Regions from separate parts of the Marinibacterium sp. SX1 genome, predicted to be linked through region 2. Evidence: riboswitches for the same ligand, from Rfam matches in the RefSeq annotation. Region 2 holds a riboswitch; the other holds the start of a gene.
What was found. Region 2 has a riboswitch for cobalamin ahead of ACK3BB_RS05465 (ABC transporter ATP-binding protein). Riboswitches for the same ligand answer to the same signal wherever they lie in the genome.
Positions count from the first base shown of each region.

Region 1: another riboswitch for cobalamin. It lies ahead of ACK3BB_RS11675 (DUF4198 domain-containing protein); the one in region 2 lies ahead of ACK3BB_RS05465 (ABC transporter ATP-binding protein).

Region 1 is NZ_CP177144.1:2,604,094-2,607,532, forward strand. It holds gene ACK3BB_RS11665 (cobalt ABC transporter permease) at 1-110, opposite strand, end outside; gene cbiM (cobalt transporter CbiM) at 107-727, opposite strand; gene ACK3BB_RS11675 (DUF4198 domain-containing protein) at 734-1,543, opposite strand; cobalamin riboswitch at 1,688-1,908, opposite strand; gene ACK3BB_RS11680 (homocysteine S-methyltransferase family protein) at 2,130-3,179, shown strand; gene metH (methionine synthase) at 3,176-3,439, shown strand, end outside.
Region 2 is NZ_CP177144.1:1,202,518-1,205,956, reverse strand. It holds gene ACK3BB_RS05470 (ABC transporter substrate-binding protein) at 1-926, opposite strand, end outside; gene ACK3BB_RS05465 (ABC transporter ATP-binding protein) at 945-1,799, opposite strand; cobalamin riboswitch at 1,909-2,115, opposite strand; gene ACK3BB_RS05460 (hypothetical protein) at 2,433-3,439, opposite strand, start outside.

The DNA of each region.
Region 1 (3,439 bases), 1.4 Mb from region 2:
GTGCCCGAGGGAAAGACCGCGGCAATGACCTTGTGCGCCAGCGCCGGCAGCGGCACGGCACAGAGCGCCACGAGGGTCATGGGGATCAGCAGGCGGGGCAGGCGGGTCATCGGGCGGCGGCTCCGTTGAACGTGGTGAACAGCTCGGGCTTGACCTTGCGCGCCAGCAGCACGGCGCAGCCGGTCAGCAGGCCTTCGATGACCATGACGGGCAGGTGGGCCAAAAAGACCAGCCGGGCGGCGGGCAGGAATTCATCGCCCGACAGGGCCAGCGACAGGGCGACCATGGCCGTGGTGCCGGCAATGGCCAGCGCCCCGCCGATGCCGCCCCAGATCGCTCCGGACAGCGGGCTGCCCCGGGCGACCAGCCGGCCCAGCACCAGCCCGACCAGCACCGCGGGCAGGGCGATGTTGACGGTGTTGACGCCCAGCACGGTCAGCCCGCCAAAGCCGAAGAACACGGTCTGCAGCAACAGGCCGACAAAGAGGGCGGGAAAGGCCGCCCAGCCCAGCACCAGCCCGGCCAGGCCGTTGAGGATCAGGTGCACCGACGATGGCCCGATCGGCACGTGGATCAGCGAGGCCACGAAGAAACTGGCCGACAGCATGCCCGTGGCCGGGATGCGTTCGAGTGTCAGCGACCGCAGGCCCATGGCCACCCCGCCCACGGCGGCAATCGCGCCACCGATGACAACGGGGTTGGACAGGGCGCCATCGACGATGTGCATGGCCGGTTACTCCAGGTCCCAGGCGCGGATCCAGATCACCGCGTCCTGGCTCAGCTCCTTGCCGTCGTGCTCGGTCGCGGGGCCCGTGCCCAGGGCGGCAAAGCCCCAGTATCCGGCTTTCGGGATGCCGAAGGTGAAATAGCCGTTGGCATCCGACACCGCGACCACCGCGCCACCCGGCGGCGGGGCAACGACGGGCGCGGAGGCGGAGGCGCTCTCCATGTCGGGTTCGGCGGCCATGTATTCGATCTCGATCTCGGCGCCGGCGACCGGCGCGCCATCGGCCAGGACCCGGCCCGTGAAGGTCGACCCGGCCAGCACGTTGTAGGGCTTGTTCAGCGGCACGATCTCGGTCGGCAGGCCCACGGGCTCCATCCAGTCGGTCGGCAGCTCGTTGCGGTTGAGGAAGGCCTTGGTCAGCTGCTGGATATAGATATCCTCGGATTCCTCGTAATAGGGCACCGGCACCGTCACCAGGACGTAATCGCCCGAGCGTTTGACCGGCACCACGCCCCTGAAGGCCGCCCCGGTGTTCTCGCCGCCCGTGAAGTCGACCGGCTCCAGCGAGCCCTTGAGGTCGGTCTTTTCGCCGTTGTGGATCATGTAGAATTCTTCGGGCATCGCCAGGTCCATGACATGGCCGACGGTCATCGGATGCCAGAAGATCAGCTTGACCGGCACATCGCCGGGCCGGTCGATCATCGTGTCGGTCGTGTATTCCAGCAGGAAATGGGCCCGGGCGGCGCCGGGGGCCAGAAACGGCACCATCGCGGCCAGGGCAGAGGCGGCCACCGCGGTCAGCAGGGTCTGTCTCATGTGGTCTTCATCCTTGTCGACTTGCGCCACACCCGGCGCAATTGCTGTCAGGACGACAAGGGCGGCAGACCCGTTGAGCGGCGCGCAAGCCATGCGCCGCCACAGGCCAGACGCGCACCCCGGCGTCCGGTGGGAACGCCTTTTCCCAAAGGCGCTTGTCCGGCAGGTCTCCTGACTTGCGGGTCGTGGCGCCGGTCTGGCCTTCCCGGATTGCTCCAGTGGCATGTCAGCCGCGCTCGCCGCTTACAGTTGCGGGGGCAGTTGCAGACTTGGCGCGTCCGGGCAAAGGCCCCTGGCGCCGCACTGCATTCCCTCTTTCCTCCGGGCCCCCGAAAGGCCCCGGAACCGGTCGCCGTCACGCTTGGCAGGAAACCCGCGCAGCTGTCAATCGGCAAATCCGGCCGTGTGGCGCGGTCCGGCCCCTGTCCCGCGCCGCCCGGCCATGCCCTGCAAGCGCATTGGGCGATCCATCGAAATGCGGGGCATCTTCATGACTGAGGCTCATATTCTTCTTTCCCATTATGAATTTGCCCTCAGTTCCCCACGCGCGGTAAAGAGGGCGCGATCAAACTCGCGAGCCCCATCCATGCATGCCTTCACGCTTCCCGCCTCACCGGCTTTTGCCGATCTCACCCGCGCGGCCCAGGATCGCATCCTGATCCTCGACGGCGCCATGGGCACGCAGATCCAGACGCTGGGCCTGGGCGAAGACGATTTCCACGGCCATGGCAACAAGCCCTGTCCGCACCATTCCGACCATCCCCAGAAAGGCAACAACGACCTGCTGTCGCTGACCCAGCCCGAGGTGATCGAACAGATCCACTATGATTTCGTCATGGCCGGGGCGGACATCGTCGAAACCAACACCTTTTCCTCGACCACCATCGCCCAGGCCGATTACGGCATGGAAGACGCGGTGCATGACCTGAACGTCGCCGGCGCCCGCATCGCCCGCAAGGCGCTGGACCGGGCCACGGCCGAAGACGGCAAGCCCCGCTGGGTGGCCGGAGCCGTGGGGCCGACCAACCGGACGGCCTCGATCAGCCCCGACGTGAACGACCCGGGCTATCGCGCCGTGACCTTCGACGACCTGCGCCTGGCCTATGGCCAGCAGATCCGCGGGCTGATCGAAGGCGGGGCCGACCTGATCCTGATCGAAACGATCTTTGACACGCTCAACGCCAAGGCCGCCGTCTTTGCCTGTTTCGAGGCCTTTGCCGAACATGGCACGCGCCTGCCGGTGATGATTTCCGGCACGATCACCGATGCGTCGGGCCGCACGCTGTCGGGCCAGACGCCGACCGCCTTCTGGCACTCGGTGCGCCATGCCCGGCCGCTGACCGTCGGGTTGAACTGCGCGCTGGGCGCCTCGGCCATGCGCCCGCACCTGTCCGAACTCGCCGGGGTCGCCGACAGCCTGATCTGCGCCTATCCCAATGCCGGCCTGCCCAATGCCTTCGGCGCCTATGACGAAGGCCCCGAGGACACTGCCAAGCAGGTGGAAATCTTCGCCCGGGAAAAGCTGGTCAACGTGGTCGGCGGCTGCTGCGGCACCACGCCCGACCATATCCGCGCCATTGCCGAGGCCGTTGCCCCGCACGCCCCGCGCCAGATCAAACGGGAGACCCTCGCATGAGCGATCATCTGCTCCGCCTGTCCGGCCTGGAACCCTTTGTCCTGACCAGCGACATTCCCTTCGTCAACGTCGGCGAGCGCACGAACGTCACCGGATCCGCCAAGTTCCGCAAGCTGATCACCAACCGCGACTATGCCACCGCCCTGGACGTGGCCCGCGACCAGGTGGCCAACGGCGCCCAGATCATCGACATCAACATGGATGAGGGCCTGATCGATTCCAAACAGGCGATGATCGATTTCCTCAACCTCGTCGCCGCC
Region 2 (3,439 bases):
CGAAAGCCTTCGGCCAGCTTGCGCACGGCCCGGATGTTGCGCGGGCCAGGGGTGGCCTCGACATATTCCAGCACGACAAACCGGTCATTCTTGACCGCGTCCAGGTCGGCAAAGGCCGGCGTTTCCATCATGAAGGCGCGTTTCTGTTCGGCCGTGACCTCGCCGTAATTGACGATCACGATGACCTCGGGATTGCGCGCGACCACCTCTTCCCAGCCGATGGTCGCCCAGCTTTTCTCGAAATCATTCATGATGTTGGTGCCTCCCGCCGCTTCGATCAGCGCGTTGGGCATGGCATAGCGCCCGGCGGTGAAAGGCGTTTCCTCGCCGCTGTCATAGACGAAAACACGCGGCGCGTGGTCCAGCGCCGGCAGCTCGGCCAGGTAGGCCGCCAGCTCTGCCCTGTAGCCATCGACCAGCGCCTGCGCCCGGTCCGGCACGCCGAAAATCGCGCCGAGGTTCAGCAGGTCGTTGTACATGTCGTCCATGCTGGCCGCGGGCTTGTCCATGATATGGGTGCAACTTTCGGTCAGCTCGTAGACCTGGATGCCGAAGGGGGCCAGCGTCTCGGGCGTGACCTCGCCGCCGACACGCATGCCGTAGTTCCAGCCGGCAAAGTAGAAATCGGCCCCGGCGCCGACCAGCACCTCCTTGGACGGGTATTTCTCGGCCAGTTCGGGCAGCGCGCCGATGCCCGCGCGCATGTCCTCGTCGATCTTGTTCCAGCCGTTGATGCCGGTAAAGCCGACCATGCGGTCGGTCAGATCCAGGGCCAGCATCATCTCGGTCAGGTTGACGTCGTTCGACACGGCGGCGGCGGGCGGCGCGTCAAAGGTGACCTGGCGGTCGCAGCTCTGGACGGTGACGGGGTCGGCCAGGGCCGGCGCGGCGGCACAGAGCGCCAGCGTGGTGATCAGGTGTTTCATGGATCGGGTCTTTCGCAATCAGAGATGGAAGGTCAGGTGGGCTTTGCCACCCGGGTCGAGCGACCGGCGCTGCACGCGCACGCCGAAGGCCCGGGCGATCAGGTCTTCGGTCAGCACGGTGTCGGGCCGGCCACAGGCCAGCATCCGGCCGCCGGCCAGCAGCAGCACCTCGTCGGCCAGGTCGGCCGCCAGGTTGATGTCATGCAGGCTGGTCACGATGGTCGGGCCCAGGCCGCGCAGCAGCGCCAGCAGTTCCAGCTGGTGGCGGATGTCGAGATGGTTGGTCGGCTCGTCCAGGATCAGCAGGCGCGGTTCCTGGGCCAGGGCCCGGGCGACCATGACCCGCTGCCGTTCGCCACCCGAGAGCGATCCGAACAGGCGGTGGGTAAAGGCCGCCAGGCCCAGCCGGGCCAGCACGTCGCGGACGATGGCCGCATCCCTCTCGCCGCCGCTGGCGCTGGCCGACAGGTGCGGCGTGCGGCCCAGGGCCACGATCTCCCCCACGGTCAGGGCGAAATCGGTCGGCTGTTCCTGCAGCACGACGGCCACCGACCGGGCGACCTGGCGCGCCGATTGCGCCCAGATGTCACCCCCGTCCAGAAGCACCCGGCCCGCCCGGGGGCGCAGGTAACGATAGAGCAGGCGCAGAAGCGTCGACTTGCCCGCGCCGTTGGGCCCGATGACGGCCAGGATGCGCCCGGCCCCGATCTCGAAGCTGGTCGGCTGCAACAGGGTCAGCCCGCGTTTCGGCCCCCAGGTCAGGCCCTCGGCCCGCAGGGCGGCGGCCTCAGGGGCGGGGCGGGGTGAGGAGCCGGGCGGGGCGCCGGGCGACACGGGGCCCGGGCCGGGTGGTCGGGGGATTGTTTGGGTCATGATCGTTGCGCCCTCCGCGCGACCGCGGGGAGAGCCGGATATCCATCACACCTGTCGGCTGTCGCCGTCTTGCCATGTCGGACCTCCTGCCGGGGCACCCCGCCCGGTCAAAGTTGATGTCACGATGGCAGGTCTCCTGACTTGCGGGTCACGGCTTGCCCGAGCCTTCCCGGCCATGGCTGGCCAGTGGGTCTCTCGGGGTCGCTCGCCGCCTACAGTTGCGGGGGCAGTCACGGATTTGGCCCGGGGGCCGCACCGTATTCCCTTTTCATCCCGGAAAAGCACTCCCCGGGAAACCATCGCCGGCACTAGACCGGGCGGCAGCGGAATGGTCAAGCGCCAAGCGGTGGCGCCTCGCCCCCGCCCACCGACAGGCGCGCACCGCCCGGCCAGGGGCCGGGGACGTGCAAGCGATCTGGGCGGCAGGGCACGGGCTGGCATGGTGGTGGGAATCTCGCGGCTCAAAATGATATGTTATAACGTAACACTTATCTTGCCGAAATGGCCGGGTCAATTCCCCTTTGACTGTCCCCCGCGCCTTCTCCTGCCCGCCCCATCGGCCATTCGCCATCGCCATGCCGGCCAAGGCGTCAGCGGACCCCGCATGGGGGCCCGCTGGCCGTTTCATTCGGATCAGAACGGCATGTTCCAGCGCAGCGCGCCGCCGTAATCGCGTTCATTGCCCGTCAGGTGCCCAAAGGCCGACAGGTCGAACGACCCGCCCCCGGCGGCCAGGATGGTCACCCCGGCCGACAGGTCGAACTGCGTGCTGTCGATCTCGCTGCGCCAGTCGAACGGAGCCACCCCGCTCGACGCCCCGGCCAGCCGCGCGCTTGCGTCAAAGGACGTGTTGCCCAGGAATTGGGTCACCGCCAGCACGGCATTGGGCCGGATCTCGGTGCCCCGTGCCGTCACAAAGCTGCCCCCGACCTCCAGCCCCGGGCGCAGGTAGGCAAAGGTCTCGGCCGCCGTATCGATGGCCAGCGCCGTGCCCGACCCGCTCTCGGTGTAGGAACTCTCGCCGAAATGGGCGAGCCCCAGGTCCATCCGCGGCTTGAGGAACCAGCCGCCCTGGTCGAACGTATAGCCCGCGCGCAGCTGGGCGCCCGACACCCATTGGTCCTGGTCACCGCTGGCCACATCGGCCCCGGCCACCCGCCGGTTGTCGAAACGGCCATGGCCCGCATGGATCGCCGCGCCGAATTCCCAGCGGTCGACGAACCGCTTGACCGACAGCCCGCCGGAAAAGGTATCACCCTCGCTGGTCGCACCGGTATCGGTCGTCAGGCTGGTGGAATCGTAGGCCAGCGCCCCGCCCAGGGCGAGACCGTTGTCGAGCAGCATCTGCCCCCCGGCCGTGATCCGCAGCCCGTCCTGGTCAAAGCCCGAGGCGCCGCCGGTGGCATCGCGTTCGAACCGGTTGACCCCCAGGGTCACATAGGCGCATTGGCCGTCCTCGGCCCAGACATTGCCCTGGCCCTCGTGCGGACAGCTGAACAGCCCGTCGGCAAAGCGCAGCGTGCGGTAGAGCCGGGCAACGCCGTTGCTGGTGGCCAGCTCCGGGCTGAGCCCGTTCATCGCCACGGCGTAATCCTCGTGGCTGGCCACTTCGATCAGGGTCTGGGCCAGGCCGTCTTCCA